Regions from separate parts of the Streptomyces sp. NPDC127100 genome, predicted to be linked through region 2. Evidence: predicted binding sites of a transcription regulator. Region 2 holds the regulator's gene; the other holds the start of a gene.

Region 1 (10,422 bases), on a different contig from region 2:
CCGTGCGCGGTCGTGGGACCGCGGCGGGTGTGCTGAGCTTCGGGGTCCGCTTGGGCAGACCCTTGGCGGTGACGGGGTCACCGTCCGGCTCGGCGCCCTCGTCCGCGGTGCGTTCGTGGACGTCGGGGCCGATGGCGTAGGGATCGGCGGGAGCGGGGCGCTCCTGCGGGGCAGGGGCCTCCGGGGCGGGGGCATCCGGCGGTGCAGGGGCCTCCGGGGCGGGGGCCTCCGGCGGTGCAGGGGTCTCCTGGGCGGGGCGCTCCTGCGGGGCGGGCGTCCTCTCCGGTGCGGGAGTCGCCTGCTGTGCGGGGGTCTCCTGCGATGCGGAAGCGTCCCGCGGGGCCGGTGCGGATGCCTCCCGCGGGTCCGGCGCGGGGGCCGGCGGCGGGGGCGGTGTCGGCGCGGGGGCCTGGGCCTGGACCGGGAGCAGGAGTTCCATCGTGGTGTCGTCGGGGAAGTCCCTGACGGCGGTCGTGCCCTCGGCCACGGGGGCCTCCGGCGTCCCGGGAGTCTCGGGGGCCTCCGGCGTCCCGGGAGTCTCGGGCGTCTCCGGCGTCTCCGGCGTCTCCGGCGTCTCCGGCGTCTCCGGCGTCTCCGGCGTCTCCGGCGTCTCCGGCGTCTCCGGCGTCTCCGGCGTCTGGGAAGCCTCCGCCGTCCCGGAGGTCTCCCGCGTCTCGGGGACCCCCGGCGTTACGAGAGGCTGCTGCTGCTCGCCGGACTCCGCGGTCTCGCCGGCCCGGCCGGTCTCCGCGGTCCCGCCGCTCTCCGGGGTCTCGTCGGCGCGCTGCTGCGGGTGGGTGCCCGGCTCCGGGACCGTCTCGGTCACCGCGGGGCCCTGCTCCGCGGGGCCGGCGGTCTCCGTGGCGTCCGCCGCCGGTTCCGCCGCGGCCTCCGCCTCGGCGCGGCGTACGGCCTCCTCCGCCGAGGCCACGAGCGGGTCGGTGTCCGGCCGTGCCTTCTTCTCCGCGCGGCCGGGCAGGACGTTGGAGTTTGCCTCCGCGCCCGCGCCCGGCAGGGTGAAGGAGCCCGTGCCGTCGGCCACCGGCGCGGCCGGGGCGAGGGCCGCCGGGGGCGCCGCAGCGAGCAGCGTGCTCGGCAGCACCACGACGGCCGCGACGCCGCCCTGCTTCTGCTCCCGCAGCCGCACGCGCGCCCCGTGCCGGTGGGCGAGCCGGGCCACCACGTACAGGCCGAGCCCGAGGCCGTCCTCGCCCTCCTGGTCGAAGGGCGCCTCCGGGTCGAAGTCGGTGAGGCGGGCGTTGAGCCGCTGAAGGCGCTCGGTGGCCATGCCGATGCCCTCGTCCTGGACGGAGAGCATCACCTCGCCGTTCTCCAGCAGCCAGCCGGACACCTCGACGGGCAGGTCCGGCGGCGAGAAGGAGGTGGCGTTCTCCATCAGCTCGGCGAGCAGGTGGGAGAGGTCGTCGGCGGCGAAGCCGGCCACGTGCGCGTGGGGCGGCAGCGTGGCGATGCGGACCCGTTCGTACCGCTCGATCTCGCTGACGGCGGCCCGAACCACGTCGACCAGCGGCACCGGACCGGCGCTGTGCTGGATGTGCTCCGTGCCGGCGAGCACGAGGAGGTTCTCGCTGTGCCGGCGCATCACCGTGGCGAAGTGGTCGAGCTTGAACAGGGTGGCGAGGCGGTCAGGGTCCTGCTCGCGGTCCTCCAGGCTCTCGATGACGGCGAGTTGCCGCTCGACCAGGCCGAGGGTGCGCAGCGCGAGGTTGACGAAGGTGCCGCCGATGCTCTTGCGGACGACGTCGAGCTGGGCGGCGGACTCGGCGAGTTCGGCACGCAGTTCCTCGCGCGCGTCGGCCATCTTCTGCCGCTGGCCGACGAGGTGCTTGCGGTCGGCCTCCAGCGTGTTGACGCGCTCGGCGAGCGTGGCGGCGTGCGCGTGCAGGGCGTTGACCGAGCGGACGACCTGGGCGAACTCGTCGTTGCGGCCGGTGAAGGCGACCGGCTCCTCGACGGTGGGGTCCGCCGCGCCGGCGAGCCGGGCCGAGCCGCGGCGCAGCACGGAGAGCGGGCGGGTGAGGGTGCGGGCCATGGCGGTGGCGATGCCGAGGGCGAGCAGGATCAGGGCGCCGAGGGCGGCGATCCGGATCTCCAGCGCGGTCACGTCGTCGTCGCGCAGCTGCTCCAGCGCCGTGGTGCGCTTCTCGTACAGGGCGGACTCGGCGCCGCGCATGGCGTCGACGCGGGCGGAGAGCGCCGCGTCCAGCTTCTTGACGGAGGTGCCGAGGTCGTCGTCGGAGAGGGTGGGCCGGTCGGTGAGGCCGGCGAGGTACTTCTCGGCGGAGTTGACCTCCGGCCCGGCGACCGTGGCGTCGTACCTGTCCCGCGCCTCCTTGGGCGCCCCCTCGCGGAAGTCGGCGAGGGCCGCGTCGGAGCGCACCCGGGCCTGCTGGGCGGCGGCGCTGAGGGCGTCGCGCTGCTCGGTCTCGGCGTCCGAGGAGGTGACGGACTCGGTCGGCAGCCCGGTGATCGGGTCGATGACGGTCTCGGTGCTGCTCGGCACGCCGAGGGCCGCGAGCAGCAGTCCCCGGGTCGCGGCGGCCTGCTGGACGGCGGTGTCCAGGTCGGCGAGGGCGTGGGCCCCGCCGCCCGCGCGGGGCGGCATCTGCTCGGCCAGTTCCGCGGCCAGGGCGTGCAGCCCGGCGATCGCCTCCGAGTAGGCGTCGTGGGCCTGGAGGGCGCTGCTCTTGCCGGTGAGCGCCGAACGGCGCAGCGCGGCGATGGCGTCGAGGTCCTCGCGCAGGGAGGCGGGCGTGTCGGTGTCGGCGAGCAGCTCCTCCACCTGCCGGTCGACGCGTGCGCTGCGCTGCTCGGAGGGGGCCTTGGACTTGGGGCGGCCCGCGGCGACGTAGGGGGTGACCTCGTCCCGCTCGTCGGCGAGGGAGTGGGCGAGGGCCAGCGCGTCCTGCGTCTGCTCGGCGAGCGTCACCAGGTCCTGCGAGTCGTGCAGTTGTCCGGAGGCGGCCACGACCGACGGGGCCCCGGCCGCGGCCACGGCGGCGGCCACGACCGCCACGGCGACGATGAGCCGGTTGCGTACGTGGGTGGGCCGGCCCTTGCCGACGGGCGGCGCCTCGGCCGCCGGGGTGGAGGGGGTGCCCGGGGTTCGCTCCACGCTTGCCGCGGGGGCCGTCTGCTTGCCTGTACGACGAGGCCGCGTCTTCTGCACCGGTGCTCGCATTCCTGACTCGTGTACCCGTGGGCCCGGGTGGCGCTCCGTCAACTGGCCGGCCGGCGCGTGCACCCTTCCCCAAGCTCTGGGCTGCTCCCCCGCCGCCGACCGTGCGCCGGACGGGGAGACCGCGTGAGCAGGGCAGGCCCCCCACCGGTTCCCGACCATCCCAGTGCCGGTGGGCGGTGGGCGTGCATCACCTGACCCGCCACCCGAAGGAGTGAACCCCGACCGGGAGTTGAGGGGCAAGTTCCGCCGGCTCGTGCGGCGGGCTCGGGCGGTGCGCCGGTTGGACGTCTGCGACGGGCGGTGGCAGGATGTGCCGCCACGCGTTCCCGGAGTGCAGCATTCCAACCCAAATCCGGCCGCTGACCTGCGCGACAGCGTCGTTTTCGGGGGAAGTTGGCAGCCTTTTGCGGACCCTGTGAAGAGATCGTGCAGACTGGCCGGATGCGTACGGAACTCGTTTCGGAACCTGGCCTCGCCGACCGCCCCAACGAGGACTTCGCGAGCGTCGCGCTACCGGCCTCGGGACAGGGCGGCGCGCTCGTCGTGCTGGACGGCGTGACGCCACCGAGGACCGGGACGGGGTGTCTGCATTCCGTACCCTGGTTCACCGCGCGGCTCGGCGGAGCGCTGACCGAACTGACCGTTTCACTCGGGGATGTTCCTCTCGCCGACGTCCTGTCCCGTGCCATCGCGCATACCTCCGCGGCACATGCGGGAACCTGTGACCTTTCTCACCCGCGCACTCCGCAGGCAACCGTGGTCCTGGCGCGCTGGTCCCCCGACCTGGTCGAGTACCTGGTGCTGTCCGACTCGGCCCTGCTGGTGGAGACGCCCGCCGGCACGGTCACGGCGCTCCTGGACGACCGGCTGGCCCGCCTGCCGCGCTCGGCGCTGGCCACGGACGCCATCGTGGACGCGGACTACCGCAACAGGGAGGGCGGCTTCTTCACGGCCGCCGCCGACCCGGCGGTGGCGGCGCGGGCGGTGACGGGGACGCTGCCGCGCGAGGAGGTGCGGACACTGGCGGCGCTGACCGACGGGGCCGCACGCTGGGTGGAGACGTTCCGGGAGGGCGACTGGGCGGACTGCCTCGCCCTGGTGCGCAAGCAGGGCGGGCGGGCACTGGTGGACCGGGTGCGGGAGCTGGAGCGCGGGGACGCGGCGGAGGCGCGGGAGTTCCTCGGCCGCGGCAAGACGCACGACGACGCGACGGTGGTGTACGCGGAGTTGTGAAGGGTCCGGCCCCGGGCGCGTGAAGGGGCGGACCCAGGGGGGCAAGGGCCGGGCCGCGGCGGCTACTTCTCCATCCCCCGGTTCAGTTCGCGCAGCAGGCGGGCCAGTTCGGCCACTTCCCGCGGGTCCCAGTCGCCGAGGCGGCGGGCGTACCGCGCCCGGCGGGCCTCCCGCACCCGGCCGACCCGCTCCTGCCCCTCCGGGGTCAGGGTGACCAGCCAGGCACGGCCGTCCGCGGGGTCGGGTTCGCGGGCGACCAGGCCGAGTTCCTCCAGGGCGCGCAGCTGGCGGGACATCGTCGCCTTGCCCACGCCGATGTAGGCGGCCAGGTCCGTGGCGCGCTGCCCACCGCACTCGCCGAGCCGGACGAGGAGGCCGTACGCGGACGACTCCAGGTCGGGGTGGACCTCGCGGGCCATCTCGCCCTGGTTGGCACGGGCGCGCCGGAGCAGGACGGTCAGTTCGCGTTCCAGCGCCAGGAACTGGGGCTGGTTCACACCACTTCCGGACAGGCGGGCTTCGCCCTCGCGACCGCCGCCGTTTCCGTCTTCGTGCACGTCAGCCCCTGCCTCGATTTTCCCGTTCCTGAAAGTTTCCGCCACGGGCCGCCATCGCCGCAGCTTGACAAGTATTTCGCAGGCTTAGACCAACGGCGGCTTCCGGCTCCTCTTCCCACCCCCCGTTCTACGTGCGTAGCGTCTTCTCCGGACCCGTGAATGGCATGCTCACGCCACTCACGAGTCTCTCCCCACGCACGGTCCCCCACCGAGCACCACCGAACCATCGGAGGCACGTCCATGCTCGTGCACAGATCCGGATCGGCCCGCGGCCGGCGTTTCGCCGCCACCGGGATTCTGCTCGCCGCCCTCTCCCTCCTCCTCGCCCAGCCCTCGTCGGCCGCCGACGTCCCGCCCCGCGGCTCCGCCCACATGGGCATGGGCGTCCTGGCCCACGACGGTCAACAGGGCACCCCCGTCCCCGGCGACGCCACCCAGACGGAGGGCGTCGACGTCTCCGGACACCAGGGCAACGTCGCCTGGTCGACCCTGTGGAACAGCGGGGTCAGGTGGGCCTACGTCAAGGCGACCGAGGGGACGTACTACACGAACCCCTACTTCGCCCAGCAGTACAACGGCTCCTACAACGTCGGGATGATCCGCGGCTCGTACCACTTCGCCACCCCGGACACGACGAGCGGCGCGACCCAGGCCAACTACTTCGTCGACCACGGCGGCGGCTGGTCCCGGGACGGCAAGACGCTGCCGGGCGCGCTGGACATCGAGTGGAACCCGTACGGGGCCGCCTGCTACGGCAAGACGCAGAGCGGGATGGTGACCTGGATCCGGGACTTCCTGAACCAGTACAAGGCCCGCACCGGCCGGGACGCCGTCATCTACACGGCGACGAGCTGGTGGACCCAGTGCACCGGCAACTACGGCGGCTTCGCCGCGAACAACCCGCTGTGGATCGCCCGGTACGCCACCTCGGTGGGCACGCTGCCGGCCGGCTGGGGTTACTACACGATGTGGCAGTACACCTCGTCCGGCCCGACGGTGGGGGACCACGACAAGTTCAACGGCGCGCTGGACCGGGTGCAGGCACTGGCCAACGGCTGACCACCGCACCACCCCCGGCCGGGGGCCCGGGGGTTGCCCCCGACAAGCACGGCAACGGCGCCCTGGACCGGGTGCAGGCACTGGCCAACGGCTGACCGCCACACCACCCCCGGCCGGGGGCTCGGGGGTTGCCCCCGACAAACACGGCAACGGCACCCTGGACCGGGTGCAGGCACTCGCCGACGGCCGACAGCCGCACCGCTCCCGGCCGGGGGCCCGGGGGTTGCCCCCGGCCGGCCGGACGGCTCACGGGCGGGGCCCGGGTTCCCTCGCGGGTACCCGGGCCCTCGCTCTTCCGGTCACGTCCGTCACGCCGCGACCGGAACCTCCGGCTCGGCACCGTTCACGGCCGGTGCCAGCGCCAGCTCGAGGACCTGGCGGACGTCGGTGACGGTGTGGACGTCGAGCTTGTCCAGCACCTCCGCCGGGACGTCGTCCAGGTCGGGCTCGTTGCGCTTGGGGATGATCACCGTGGTGACGCCCGCCCGGTGCGCCGCGAGCAGCTTCTGCTTGACCCCGCCGATCGGCAGGACCCGGCCGGTCAGCGAGACCTCGCCGGTCATCGCGACGTCGGTGCGGACCAGCCGGCCCGACAGCAGCGAGGCGAGGGCCGTGGTCATCGTGACGCCGGCGCTCGGGCCGTCCTTGGGGACCGCGCCCGCCGGGAAGTGGATGTGCACGCCCCGGTCCTTCAGGTCGGCCACCGGCAGTTCGAGCTCGGCACCGTGGCTGCGCAGGAAGCTCAGCGCGATCTGCGCGGACTCCTTCATCACGTCGCCCAGCTGACCGGTCAGGGTCAGACCCGCCGCGCCCGTCTCCGGGTCGGCGAGCGACGCCTCGACGTACAGCACGTCGCCGCCCGCGCCGGTGACCGCGAGGCCGGTGGCCACGCCCGGCACGGAGGTGCGCCGCTCGGCCGGGTCCTGGGCGGACTCGGGCACGTGGTGCGGCCGGCCGATGAGGTCGCGCAGGTCACCGTCGCCGACGGTGAAAGGCAGCTCCCGCTCGCCCAGCTCGTGCTGGGCCGCCACCTTGCGCAGCAGCCGCGCGATCGACCGCTCCAGGGTGCGCACGCCCGCCTCACGGGTGTACTCGCCGGCCAGCCTGCGCAGCGCGCCCTCGTCGATCGTGACCTCGTCCTTGTCCAGACCGGCCCGCTCCAGCTGGCGCGGGAGCAGGTGGTCCCGGGCGATGACGACCTTCTCGTCCTCGGTGTACCCGTCGAGGCGGACCAGCTCCATGCGGTCGAGCAGGGCCTCGGGGATGGCCTCCAGGACGTTGGCGGTGGCGAGGAAGACGACGTCGGACAGGTCGAGCTCGACCTCCAGGTAGTGGTCCCGGAAGGTGTGGTTCTGGGCCGGGTCGAGGACCTCCAGCAGCGCCGCGGCCGGATCGCCCCGGAAGTCGGAGCCCACCTTGTCGATCTCGTCCAGGAGCACGACCGGGTTCATGGACCCGGCCTCCTTGATCGCCCGCACGATCCGGCCGGGCAGCGCCCCCACGTACGTGCGCCGGTGGCCGCGGATCTCGGCCTCGTCGCGGACGCCGCCGAGGGCGACGCGGACGAACTTGCGGCCCATCGCGTGGGCGACGGACTCGCCGAGCGACGTCTTGCCCACGCCGGGCGGGCCCACCAGCGCTAGGACCGCACCGCCGCGCCGGCCGCCGACGACACCGAGGCCGCGGTCGCTGCGGCGCTTGCGCACGGCCAGGTACTCGGTGATCCGCTCCTTCACGTCCTGCAGGCCCGCGTGCTCGGCGTCCAGGACGGCCTGAGCGCCCTGGATGTCGTAGGCGTCCTCGGTGCGCTCGTTCCACGGCAGCTCGAGGACGGTGTCCAGCCAGGTGCGGATCCACGAGCCCTCGGGCGACTGGTCGGAGGACCGCTCCAGCTTGTCGACCTCCTTCAGCGCGGCCTCGCGGACCTTCTCCGGCAGGTCGGCGGCCTCGACGCGGGCGCGGTAGTCGTCGGACTCCTCGCCCTCCTGCTCCCCGTTCAGCTCGCGCAGCTCCTTGCGGACGGCTTCGAGCTGGCGGCGCAGCAGGAACTCGCGCTGCTGCTTGTCGACGCCCTCCTGGACGTCCTTGGCGATCGTCTCGGCCACGTCCTGCTCGGCGAGGTGGTCCCGCAGCTGCCGGGTGGCGAGCTTCAGCCGGGCGACCGGGTCGGTGGTCTCCAGCAGCTCGACCTTCTGCTCGGTGGTGAGGAAGGGCGAGTAGCCGGAGTTGTCGGCGAGCGCGGAGACGTCCTCGATGGCCTGGACCCGGTCCACGACCTGCCAGGCGCCGCGCTTGCGCAGCCATGCGGTGGCGAGGGCCTTGTACTCCTTGACGAGTTCGGCGACCTGGCCGGGCAGCGGGTCGGGCACGCTCTCGTCGCTACGGGTGCCCTCGACCCACAGCGCGGCGCCGGGGCCGGTGGTGCCGGCGCCGATGCTCACCCGGCTCCGGCCGCGGATCAGCGCGCCCGGGTCTCCGTCGGCGAGGCGGCCGACCTGCTCGACCGTGCCGAGGACGCCGGTCTTCGCGTAGGTGCCGTCGATGCGCGGGACCAGCAGGACCCGGGGCTTGCCCGGTTCGTCCCTGGCGGCGGCCTGCGCGGCCTCCACCGCGGCCCGTACGTCGGAGTCGCTCAGGTCCAGGGGGACGACCATCCCCGGCAGCACGACCTCGTCGTCGAGCGGCAGCACGGGCAGGGTGAGCGGTGTGAAGGCAGCGGACTCAGCAGCCATGATCTCCCCTTCGGCAGTCAAGTTGAGTTATGCCGACTCAATGCTTGGGAGCCGTCGATTGTTCCCAGGGGGCTGTTCGCTGTGAGCGATCAAGGGACGCCGCCCGTCGCGAGCCGTCCTCACGCCCCCTCAGCACGCCCGGAGCACCGGTCATTCCCCGGTCGGTGATGCCAGGATGGGCCGATGCCCATCACCTCTTACGACTCCCACGACACCCCGGAAGTTCTGGACCGTCGCGAGGGCCCGTACGGCGAGGTCGTCCTGCGCCGGCACGGGGCGCTGCTGCAGATCATCGCGAACGGCTGCTTCCTGATGGACACCTCCGACGGACGCTCGGAGCGCCGGCTCGTGGACGCGGCGGCCGAGGCGCTCGACGGCAGGGCGGCACCGCACGTCCTCATCGGCGGGCTCGGCGTCGGCTTCTCACTGGTGCACGCGGCCGCCGACCCCCGCTGGGGCCGGATCGCGGTCGTCGAACGCGAGCGCGCCGTCATCGACTGGCACCGCACCGGACCCCTGGCCGAGGTGTCGGCGGCGGCCCTGGCCGATCCGCGCACGGCGATCGTCGAGGCGGACCTGGTGGGTTACGTCAATGAGACTTCCGACACGTACGACGCGCTCTGCCTCGACATCGACAACGGCCCCGACTGGACCGTCACCGAGGGCAACGACGGGCTGTACTCACCGGACGGACTGGCGGGCTGCGCACGGGTGTTGAGACCCGGCGGGGTACTCGCCGTATGGTCCGCCCAGCCCTCCCCGGAATTCGAAGAAACCTTGCGTAATGCCGGGTTCCAGCAGGTGCGTACCGAAGAGATCCCCGTTGCCCGGGGCGTTCCGGACGTCGTCCACCTCGGCATCGGGCCTGGATAGCAAAGGCGCGGCACCTCCCCGTACGCTGCTGACCTGACGCGGATCATTCAAGCGTCAAGCGCAGTCATGGGATCACCCCACGGATTCCGGAAAGCACACCTCAGGGGCGGGCGATGGAGCAGACACAGACCTCCCACAACGGCACGGCGACGGCCACCCAGGGCGCACAGCGCCGGGTGCTGGTGGTCGAGGACGACCAGACGATCATGGAGGCCATCGCCACCCGCCTGCGTGCCGAGGGGTTCCTGGTGCAAACGGCGGGCGACGGCCCGGCGGCCGTGGACACGGCCGAGGCCTGGCAGCCCGACCTGCTCATCCTCGACATCATGCTGCCCGGCTTCGACGGCCTGGAGGTCTGCCGCCGCGTGCAGGCCCAGCGGCCGGTGCCGGTGCTGATGCTCACCGCGCGCGACGACGAGACGGACATGCTGGTCGGCCTCGGAGTGGGCGCCGACGACTACATGACCAAGCCGTTCTCGATGCGCGAGCTGGCCGCCCGCGTGCACGTGCTGCTGCGTCGGGTGGAGCGGGCCGTCGTGGCCGCCTCGACGCCGCGCAGCGGCATCCTGCGCCTCGGCGAACTGGAGATCGACCACGCCCAGCGCCGGGTGCGGGTGCGCAGCGAGGACGTCCACCTGACGCCCACCGAGTTCGACCTGCTCGTGTGCCTGGCGAACACCCCGCGCGCGGTGCTCTCCCGGGAGCAGTTGCTGGCCGAGGTGTGGGACTGGGCGGACGCCTCCGGCACCCGGACCGTCGACAGCCA
Region 2 (10,422 bases):
GCAGTTCCAGTCCGGCCACGGCGTGGACCTGTCCAAGGACAAGATGGCCCTCCAGCGCCTCCGCGAGGCCGCCGAGAAGGCCAAGATCGAGCTGTCCTCGTCCACCGAGACCTCGATCAACCTGCCCTACATCACGGCGTCCGCCGAGGGCCCGCTGCACCTGGACGAGAAGCTCACCCGCGCCCAGTTCCAGCAGCTGACCGCGGACCTGCTGGAGCGCTGCAAGACGCCGTTCCACAACGTCATCAAGGACGCCGGCATCCAGCTGTCCGAGATCGACCACGTCGTCCTCGTCGGCGGTTCCACCCGCATGCCCGCCGTCGCCGAGCTCGTCAAGGAGCTGACCGGCGGCAAGGACGCCAACAAGGGCGTCAACCCGGACGAGGTCGTCGCCATCGGCGCCGCCCTGCAGGCCGGTGTCCTCAAGGGCGAGGTCAAGGACGTCCTGCTCCTCGACGTCACCCCGCTGTCCCTCGGCATCGAGACCAAGGGCGGCATCATGACCAAGCTCATCGAGCGGAACACGACGATCCCGACCAAGCGCTCGGAGATCTTCACCACCGCCGAGGACAACCAGCCCTCCGTGCAGATCCAGGTCTACCAGGGCGAGCGCGAGATCGCGGCGTACAACAAGAAGCTCGGGATGTTCGAGCTGACCGGTCTGCCGCCGGCGCCCCGCGGCGTCCCGCAGATCGAGGTCGCCTTCGACATCGACGCCAACGGCATCATGCACGTGACCGCGAAGGACCTGGGCACGGGCAAGGAGCAGAAGATGACCGTCACCGGCGGCTCCTCGCTGCCGAAGGACGAGGTCGACCGTATGCGCCAGGAGGCCGAGCAGTACGCGGAGGAGGACCACCGCCGCCGCGAGGCCGCCGAGACCCGCAACCAGGGCGAGCAGCTCGTCTACCAGACCGAGAAGTTCCTCAAGGACAACGAGGACAAGGTCCCGGGCGAGATCAAGACGGAGGTCGAGGAGTCCGTCGCCGAGCTGAAGGAGAAGCTCAAGGGCGAGGACTCCGCCGAGATCCGCACCGCCACGGAGAAGGTCGCCGCCGTCTCGCAGAAGCTGGGCCAGGCCATGTACGCCGACGCCCAGGGCGCGCAGGCCGCCGGCGGCGAGGCCCCGGGCGCCGGTGCCGGTGCCGGTGCCGGTGACAAGGGTGCCGACGACGACGTCGTCGACGCCGAGATCGTGGACGACGAGCGCAAGGACGGTGCGGCGTGACGGAGGAGACCCCGGGCTTCGACGAGAAGCCCGACGTCCCCTCTGGCGCCACGCCTGACGCCGCCGAACCGAAGGCCGCCTCCGAGGAGGAGGCGGCCCCGGCCGGGGACGCGAGTGAGAACGCGGGCCTGGTGGCCCAGCTGGATCAGGCACGCACGGCGCTCGGTGAGCGCACGGCGGACCTCCAGCGCCTCCAGGCCGAGTACCAGAACTACCGCCGTCGGGTCGAGCGGGACCGCATCGCGGTCAAGGAGGTCGCCATCGCGAACCTCCTGTCCGAGCTGCTCCCCGTGCTCGACGACGTCGGCCGCGCCCGGGAGCACGGCGAACTCGTCGGCGGATTCAAGTCCGTCGCGGAGTCGCTGGAGACCGTCGTGGCCAAGATGGGCCTCCAGCAGTTCGGCAAGGAGGGCGAGCCCTTCGACCCGACGATCCACGAGGCCCTGATGCACTCCTACGCACCGGACGTCACCGAGACGACCTGCGTGGCGATCCTGCAGCCCGGGTACCGGATCGGCGAGCGCACCATCCGCCCCGCGCGGGTGGCGGTGGCCGAGCCGCAGCCGGGTGCGCAGACCGTCAAGGCCGAGGAGCCGGCCGAGGCGGCCGACGACAAGGAGAACGGTGGCCCGGAGGAGGGCTGACGTCACGACGAACACGGACGCAGGAGAGGAGGGACGTCGGGGATGAGCACCAAGGACTTCATCGAGAAGGACTACTACAAGGTCCTCGGCGTCCCCAAGGACGCCACCGAGGCCGAGATCAAGAAGGCGTACCGGAAGCTCGCCCGCGAGTTCCACCCGGACGCCAACAAGGGCAACGCCCGGGCCGAGGAGCGCTTCAAGGAGATCTCCGAGGCGAACGACGTCCTCGGTGACCCCAAGAAGCGCAAGGAGTACGACGACGCCCGCGCGCTCTTCGGCAACGGCGGCTTCCGCCCGGGTCCGGGCGCGGGCGGCGGCGGCACCTTCAACTTCGACCTGGGCGACCTCTTCGGAGGCGGCGCCCAGGGCGGCGGGGCCGGCGGCTTCGGCGGCGGCCTCGGCGACGTCTTCGGGGGCCTGTTCAACCGGACCGGCACCGGTGGTCCCGGCGCCGGCACGAGGACCCAGCCGCGGCGCGGCCAGGACATCGAGTCCGAGGTCACCCTCAGCTTCACGGAGGCCATCGAGGGCGCGACGGTCCCGCTGCGGATGTCCAGCCAGCAGCCCTGCAAGGCCTGTTCGGGCACCGGCGACGAGAACGGCACGCCGCGCGTGTGCCCGACCTGCGTCGGCACCGGGCAGGTCGCCCGGGGCTCGGGCGGCGGCTTCTCGCTGACCGACCCCTGCCCGGACTGCAAGGGCCGCGGCCTGATCGCGGAGAACCCCTGCGAGGTCTGCAAGGGCTCCGGACGCGCCAAGTCCTCCCGGACGATGCAGGTCCGCATCCCGGCCGGGGTGTCGGACGGGCAGCGCATCCGGCTGCGCGGCAAGGGCGCACCGGGCGAGCGCGGCGGCCCGGCGGGCGACCTGTACGTCGTGGTGCACGTCAAGGAGCACCGCGTCTTCGGCCGCAAGGGCGACAACCTCACCGTCACCGTCCCGGTCACCTACGCCGAGGCGGCCCTCGGCGGCGAGGTCCGCGTCCCGACCCTGGGCGGACCGCCCGTCACGCTGAAGCTGCCGGCGGGCACGCCCAACGGCCGCACCATGCGGGCCCGGGGCAAGGGCGCGGTCCGCAAGGACGGCACCCGCGGCGACCTCCTGGTCACCGTCGAGGTGAGTGTCCCGAAGGATCTGACGGGGAAGGCTCGTGACGCGCTCGAGGCGTATCGCGAGGCGACCGCGGACGAGGATCCGCGGGAGGAGCTGTTCCAGGCCGCGAAGGGAGCTTGACGGGAATGGACGGTCGTCGACGCAATCCGTATGAACTGACCGAGGACACCCCGGTCTACGTCATCTCGGTGGCGGCCCAGCTCTCCGGCCTCCACCCGCAGACACTGCGCCAGTACGACCGCCTCGGCCTGGTCTCCCCCGACCGCACGGCCGGGCGCGGCCGGCGCTACTCGGCCCGCGACATCGAACTGCTCCGTCAGGTGCAGCAGTTGTCGCAGGACGAGGGCATCAACCTGGCCGGAATCAAGCGCATCATCGAACTGGAGAACCAGGTCGCCGCGCTCCAGTCCCGCATAGCGGAGCTGTCGGACGCGCTGGACGGCGCGGCCACGGCGATGCGCCAGCGGGAGGCGGCGGTGCACGCCTCGTACCGCCGTGACCTGGTGCCGTACCAGGAGGTCCAGCAGACCAGTGCGCTGGTGGTGTGGCGGCCCAAGCGGCAGCAGCAGTCCCCGGACTGACGACGCGTCGGATTTCCCGGAAGGGGCCCGGAGGTTCAGCCGAACCTCCGGGCCCCTTCGCGTGCGCCTCGCGTGCCGGGCGCGTGAAGGGATGCGGGAGGCGATTCCGCTCCGTCTCCACAGTGGCTGCGCAGCGTGGTGTTGTCATCTCGTTAAGTGGTTCCGCTTGACGCTGGGGGCGCCGACGCGTTGGCTTTTCAGTCACCTGGGTTGCAATGCGGCCCCCGCGTCCGGAAGGCACCAGAAGTGAGCTCCTGCATCCGTCGTATCGCCATATCCGTGGCAGCGTCCACGATGACCGTTTCGCTGGCCGGCTGCGGAGTGCTGGGCGCCTCGGACAGCAGCGACGACGCGAGCCCCTCCAAGGGCAACGACATCACGGTGGGCCTGCTGCTTCCGGAGACGGACAACACCCGCTACGAGCAGTTCGACCACCCCTACTTCGTGAAGAAGATCGCCTCGCTGACCCGGGACGAGGGCAAGGTCCAGTACGCCAACGCCGGGGCGGACGAGACCAAGCAGGCCACGCAGATGCAGAAGATGATCGACGACAAGGTCGACGCGATCGTCCTGGACGCCGTGAACGCGCAGGCGATCGCGCCGAGCGTGCAGAAGGCCAAGGACGCCGGCATCCCGGTCTTCGCCTACGACCGGCTGGCCGAGGGTCCGATCACCGCCTACATCTCCTTCGACAACGAGCTGGTCGGCGAGGTCCAGGGACGCTCCCTCGTCGAGGCGCTCGGCGGACGTGACAACTCGGCCAGGATCGTCATGATGAACGGCTCGCCCACCGACCCGAACGCCAAGCAGTTCAAGGCCGGTGCGATGTCCGAGCTGAACGGCAAGGTGACGATCGCCCAGTCCTACGACACCAAGGACTGGAAGCCGGCGAACGCCGAGGCGAACATGGCCGAGGCGATCGAGGCGATCGGCAAGAAGAACATCGCCGGCGTCTACTCCGCCAACGACGGCATGGCGGGCGGCATCATCAAGGCCCTGGAGTCCGCGGGCGTCACCGAGCTGCCGCCGATCACCGGTCAGGACGCGGAGCTGCCGGCGGTCCAGCGGATCGTCGGCGGCGAGCAGTACATGAGCGTCTACAAGTCCTACCCGCAGGAGGCCGAGAACGCCGCGGAGATGGTCGTGGCGCACATCCAGGGCCGGGACATCCAGTTCGACGCGCTCACCCGCGACAAGGTCGACAGCCCCAGCCACCAGGGCATTCCGGCGCAGCTCGTCCCGGTCGTCGCCCTGACGAAGAACAACATCAAGGACACCGTCGTGGCGGACGGCTTCTACAAGGTCTCCGACATCTGCACGGCGAAGTTCGCGGCGGACTGCGCGGAGATCGGGCTGAAGTAGCCGTCGCCCACCGCCCGGTCATACCGGAGCGAACCGCCGTCTTCCGCCCGTCGCCCGGCACCGAGCCGTGTTGCGGACCCGGTCCCGGCCGCGCATAGTTGCGCTGCGGAAAGAGCCGGAACCGGGGGTGGGATGGGCGATGGCCGGGCACGGGGCTGAGGAGCATCCGCACGGCGCCGACCGGCTGTGTGCCGCCGGGGACCGGGTGTACTCCCGGGCCGTACGGCGCGGCCGGGTGCCGCGCCGGGACGCGGAGCCGGTGCCCTGCCTGCTGGAGCTGGCCCTGCTGCACCCCGACCCGGACGACATGGACTGGCTCGTGCCGACCTCCCCGCAGGAGGTCATGACCCGGCTGCTGCGCGGGGTGTACGACGAGGTGAGGTCCAGCCAGCGGCGGGTGGGGTCGGCGGTGGAGGCCTTCGAGCGGTACGCGGGTCTCGGCCGGCGCATCCAGGCGTCGGCCGCCACGGAGGGCACGGCGATCCGCGTCCTGGACGGACTGGCCCGCATCCAGGCCGCGATGGACGAGGCGACGGAGGCGTGCACGACCGAGGTGATCACCGTCCAGCCCGGCGGCATCCGGCGCGAGGCGGAGCTGTCGGAGGGCCTGCACCGGGCGCTGGCGCTGCGCGGGCGCGGGGTGCGGATGCGGGACCTGTACACGCACGTGGCGCGGCACGGGCAGGGGCTGCTCAACTACCTGGAGCTGATGGGCGGCACGGTGGAGGCCCGCACCCTGGACGAGGTCGTCGACCGTCTCATCCTGTTCGACCGCACGGTGGCGTTCATCCCCGCCAACACCGACCGCACGATGGCCCTGGAGCTGCGTCACCCGGCGCTGGTCGGCTACCTGGTGACGGTCTTCGAGCGCCTGTGGCGCCTGGCGATCCCGCTCACGGCGCCGCTTCCGGAGACCGGCTTCGAGGGCGTCTCGCACCGCGAGCAGTCCATCGCTGCGCTGCTGGCGGAGGGTCACCAGGACGCGGTGATCGCGGAGCGGCTGGGCATCAGCGTGCGGACGTGCCGGGCGCACATCGCCCGTCTGTCGGAGACCCTGGGGGCGGCCAGCCGCACCCAGCTGGGGGTGCGCATCGCCCAGGCGGGCCTGGTCGGTTCGCCGTCCCTCAGCGTTCCTGGTCGAGAATCCCCGACTGTCCGATGAGGTAGCCGAGCTGGGCGCGGCTCTCGCTGCGGAGGGTGGCGGCGAGTTTGGCGATGTGGACGCGGGCGGTGCGGACGTTCATGCCGAGGCGGTCGGCGATCGCCGCGTCCGTGTGCCCTTCGACGAGGAGGGCGGCGATGGCGCGCTGGCGCGGGGAGATGCCGTTGAGGGTGGGCTGCCGGACCGCCCGGGGGTGCATGGGGGTGGCCAGGTGCCAGAGGCGGTCGAAGGTGGTGACGAAGTAGGCGACCAGGGCCGGGTGGCGGACTTCCAGGGCCAGTGAACGGTCGGGGCTGGCGGGGATGAAGGCCACGGTGCGGTCCACGATGACGAGGCGTTCGGTGACCTCGTTGAGGGTCCGCGCCTCCACGTCGCCCTTCAGGCGTTCGTACCGCCCGATGATCAGGGGGGCGTGGCGGACGGTGTGCTGGTAGAGCGCGCGCACCCGGCCGCCGTTGTCGAGGAACGCCTGGTCGCGCTGCATGGCGGCTTCGTGGTTGTGGTGCGAGGCGGTGACGAGGCCGTCGTGCGGCTGCACGGTCAGGAGCTGGTCCCGGCCCTCGGCCATGGCCTCGGCGATGGCCCGGCCGGTCCGCTCCTTGCTGGTGAGGATCCGCAGGAACGGGGTGTCCTCGCCCGCGGCCGTCGGTCCCGCGTGCCGTATCAGGGGCTCGAAGGCGTCGGCGAGCCGTTCTCCGCGGCGGCGTTCGCCGGCGATCCGCTCCTCGGAGGAGCGGAGCAGGCGTTGCAGGGCGACGGCCGGTGCGACGGGCACCAGCCGGGTCAGGTCCTCGACCGAGGGATACAGCAGGCCGGTGTCGACCAGGCAGGGCGCGCCGGCCGCCTCCTCGCCGGGGAGGTGGCCCTCGCGCAGGGCGCGGGCGTAAAGGCCGAGGCCCGCCTCGCACAGCTCCTCCCCCGCGTGCCGGTGCGCCGCCTCGGTCACGAGGGGCTCCCGGCCTGGTCGCCCTGTTCCTGTTCGAGGATCCCCGACTGGGCGATGAGGTAGCCGAGCTGGGCGCGGCTGCCGCTGCCCAGGGCCGTCGCAAGCTTGGCTATGTGCGCGCGGCAGGTGCGCACGTTCATGCCGAGGCGGCGGGCGATGGCCTCGTCGACGTGGCCTTCCACCAGGAGCTTGGCGATGGAGTGCTGGATGTCGGTGATGCCGTCGGGGGCCGTCTCGTAGGGTGCGCCGGCGGTGAGCGGGACCGCTCGGTTCCAGATGAACTCGAAGACCCTCATCAGGTACCGGACGAGGCCGGGGTGGCGCAGCTCCAGTGCGACCTGCCGGTCCTCGCGGACGGGGATGAACGCGACGGTCTCGTCGCAGATGATGAGACGCTCCACCAGCTCGTCGATGGTGCGGTATTCGACCTTGCCGTCGGCGAACTGGTCGGTGTAGGCGAGTCTGTCCGGGCTGAACCGGGCGGTGTGCTGGTAGAGGGTCCGGATCCGCACGCCTCGCTCGATCAGGGGCCGGTCGCGTTCGAGTCCTTCCAGCAGCCGGTTCTCCGGGCGGCGGTGGCCGCTGGGCTGGACCGTCAGCATCTCGGTCTGGCACTGGGCGGTCGCCAGGTCGAGCGCCGCGTTGATCCGGTCGAGGCCCTCCAGCACCGTGATGGAGTGGGCGGGGCTCGTCTCCTGGGTGCTGATGTCCATGAACGGCTCGAAGAGTTCGGCGAGCGCGATCGACTGCCGGCGCTGCTGGGTGATCTCCCGTTCGATGGGATTGAGCCGTTGGGCGAGGGCGACCGACGGCGGGACCGGGCGCAGCCACTCGGCGTCGTCGGGATCGGGGTGGAGCAGGGCCAGATCCATCAGACACGGAGCGGCCTCGGCGTCGGTCCGCGGTATGCGCCCAGCCCTGAGGGCGTGCGCGTACAGACGGCTCCCTTCGGTGCACAACTCGGTTCCCGTATGGGGATGATCCCTCTTAGTCCATTTTGCTACCAAATCTCCACCCCCCAGGGTCCTGAACGTGCAGGAACATGATGCACCGATTGTGTGGCCATGACGTGCCCGAATGAGACATCGTCTTATCCGACGGGGGAATGAGGGGACCATCAAGTGAGGACGAAGCCGACTATGCGTATGAGAATGCTTCGCTCGGTGCTTGTTACCGCCTTCTCCGCCGTCGTGGCCTTCGGTGCGTTGGCCGGCCTCGATGCGAAGAGCGGTGAGCACGAGGCGGGTGGCGTTCACTCAGTGGCGATCGCGGGCCCCGGCGGTGAGCCGGCGGCTTTCCCGGGCGACAGCGTGTGGGACTGATCGCCGTGACCACTCCACCCGACGACCGATCCTTCCGCCGTGAGATGGCCACCGCCTACCGCTCCGGCTGGCACTTCATCGACCTGGTCACCGCGATCCCCCACTCCGGTGACTCCCTGATGGTGACCGTCTTCGGTGAGCCGGTCGTCGTCACGCTGGACGATGACGGTGACGTGCGGGCGTACCGGTGTCTGCGGCGGCCTCGGGGGGCGCCGCAGCCCGTCCGGTGCGCCGTCCGCTACGGAATGATCTTTGTGAACCTGGACCAGAGGGACCACCGGCTCGCGCAGCCGGAGGTCTCCGAAGTGAGGACCATCTCGGCCACCCCCCGCAGTGCCTGACGCGATTCCCCCGTCGTAACAAATCGCTCAGGTGCTTCCCCCCGGCAGCGGCGTCACCGTGACCTGAACACGGTGACGCCGCTGTCGTATGCGGGGACATTTCCGGGTACCGGCGGATTCCCGGCCTGGCCGAAACGCGCCCACGGCACCGACCCGGCGCCGCTTCTCCCTTGAGTGGAATAGACTCAACTTTGTGCCAGTTGGACGAGTCAGCACTGGGAGACATGGCCGGACCGTCGACGGCCGACGCTAGGAGGGAAGCCAGAACGTGGACGCCGAGCTGACCAACCGGAGCCGGGACGCGATCAACGCGGCCAGCAACCGGGCCCTGACCGAGGGAAACCCCGACCTCACCCCCGCGCACCTGCTCCTGGCGCTGCTCCAGGGCCAGGACAACGAGAACATCACCGACCTGCTCGCCGCCGTCGAGGCCGACCTCGCGGCCGTGCGCTCCGGCGCCGAGCGCATCATCGCCGGGCTGCCCAGCGTCGCCGGGTCCACGGTCGCGCCGCCGCAGCCCAACCGTGAGATGCTCGCCGTGGTCGCCGACGCCCAGGCCCGCGCCAAGGAGCTCGGGGACGAGTACCTCTCCACCGAGCACCTGCTCCTCGGCATCGCCGCGAAGGGCGGCGCGGCCGGTGAGGTACTGGAGGGGCAGGGAGCCAGTGCGAAGAAGCTGCAGGAGGCCTTCCGCAAGGCGAGGGGAGGGCGCCGCGTGACCACCGCGGACCCCGAGGGCCAGTACAAGGCACTGGAGAAGTTCGGCACCGACTTCACGGCCGCCGCCCGGGACGGGAAGCTCGACCCGGTCATCGGGCGGGACCAGGAGATCCGGCGGGTCGTGCAGGTGCTCAGCCGCCGCACCAAGAACAACCCCGTCCTCATCGGTGAGCCCGGCGTCGGCAAGACCGCCGTCGTCGAGGGACTCGCCCAGCGGATCGTCAAGGGGGACGTGCCCGAGTCGCTGAAGGGCAAGCGGCTGGTCGCGCTGGACCTGGGCGCGATGGTCGCCGGGGCCAAGTACCGCGGCGAGTTCGAGGAGCGGCTGAAGACCGTCCTGGCCGAGATCAAGGACTCCGAGGGCCAGATCATCACCTTCATCGACGAGCTGCACACCGTCGTGGGGGCCGGGGCCGGCGGCGACTCCGCCATGGACGCCGGGAACATGCTCAAGCCGATGCTCGCCCGCGGTGAGCTGCGCATGGTCGGCGCGACCACGCTGGACGAGTACCGGGAGCGGATCGAGAAGGACCCCGCGCTGGAGCGGCGCTTCCAGCAGGTGCTGGTCGCCGAGCCGACCGTCGAGGACTCCATCGCGATCCTGCGCGGGCTCAAGGGCCGCTACGAGGCCCACCACAAGGTGCAGATCGCCGACAGCGCCCTGGTGGCCGCCGCCACCCTCTCCGACCGGTACATCACCTCCCGCTTCCTGCCCGACAAGGCCATCGACCTGGTCGACGAGGCCGCGTCCCGGCTGCGCATGGAGATCGACTCGTCCCCCGTCGAGATCGACGAGCTCCAGCGTGCCGTCGACCGGCTGAAGATGGAGGAGCTGGCGATCGGCAAGGAGACCGACGCGGCCTCCCTGGAGCGCCTGGAGCGGCTGCGCCGCGACCTCGCCGACAAGGAGGAGGAGCTGCGCGGCCTCACCGCCCGCTGGGAGAAGGAGAAGCAGTCCCTCAACCGGGTCGGTGAGCTGAAGGAGAAGCTCGACGAACTGCGC

What was found. The regulator HspR, encoded in region 2, represses chaperone genes until heat shock. The targets are predictions, from matches to a motif close to TTGAGNNNNNNNNNCTCAA.
Region 1: lon (endopeptidase La) is a predicted target of HspR. The motif match lies at 8,806-8,824, and genes of this name have one in related genera.

Annotation. Positions count from the first base shown of each region.
Region 1 covers NZ_JBHXFL010000039.1:32,678-43,099, reverse strand. Annotated here, with positions in the region: gene ACFWJB_RS27835 (nitrate- and nitrite sensing domain-containing protein) at 1-3,202, opposite strand, end outside; gene ACFWJB_RS27830 (protein phosphatase 2C domain-containing protein) at 3,644-4,435, shown strand; gene ACFWJB_RS27825 (MarR family winged helix-turn-helix transcriptional regulator) at 4,498-4,992, opposite strand; gene ACFWJB_RS27820 (lysozyme) at 5,233-6,051, shown strand; gene lon (endopeptidase La) at 6,360-8,783, opposite strand; gene ACFWJB_RS27810 (spermidine synthase) at 8,967-9,656, shown strand; gene ACFWJB_RS27805 (response regulator transcription factor) at 9,770-10,422, shown strand, end outside.
Region 2 covers NZ_JBHXFL010000001.1:236,920-247,341, reverse strand. Annotated here, with positions in the region: gene dnaK (molecular chaperone DnaK) at 1-1,228, shown strand, start outside; gene grpE (nucleotide exchange factor GrpE) at 1,225-1,872, shown strand; gene dnaJ (molecular chaperone DnaJ) at 1,915-3,105, shown strand; gene ACFWJB_RS01160 (heat shock protein transcriptional repressor HspR) at 3,111-3,566, shown strand; gene ACFWJB_RS01155 (sugar ABC transporter substrate-binding protein) at 3,813-4,928, shown strand; gene ACFWJB_RS01150 (LuxR C-terminal-related transcriptional regulator) at 5,068-6,090, shown strand; gene ACFWJB_RS01145 (LuxR C-terminal-related transcriptional regulator) at 6,053-7,036, opposite strand; gene ACFWJB_RS01140 (helix-turn-helix transcriptional regulator) at 7,033-8,058, opposite strand; gene ACFWJB_RS01135 (hypothetical protein) at 8,364-8,699, shown strand; gene clpB (ATP-dependent chaperone ClpB) at 8,968-10,422, shown strand, end outside.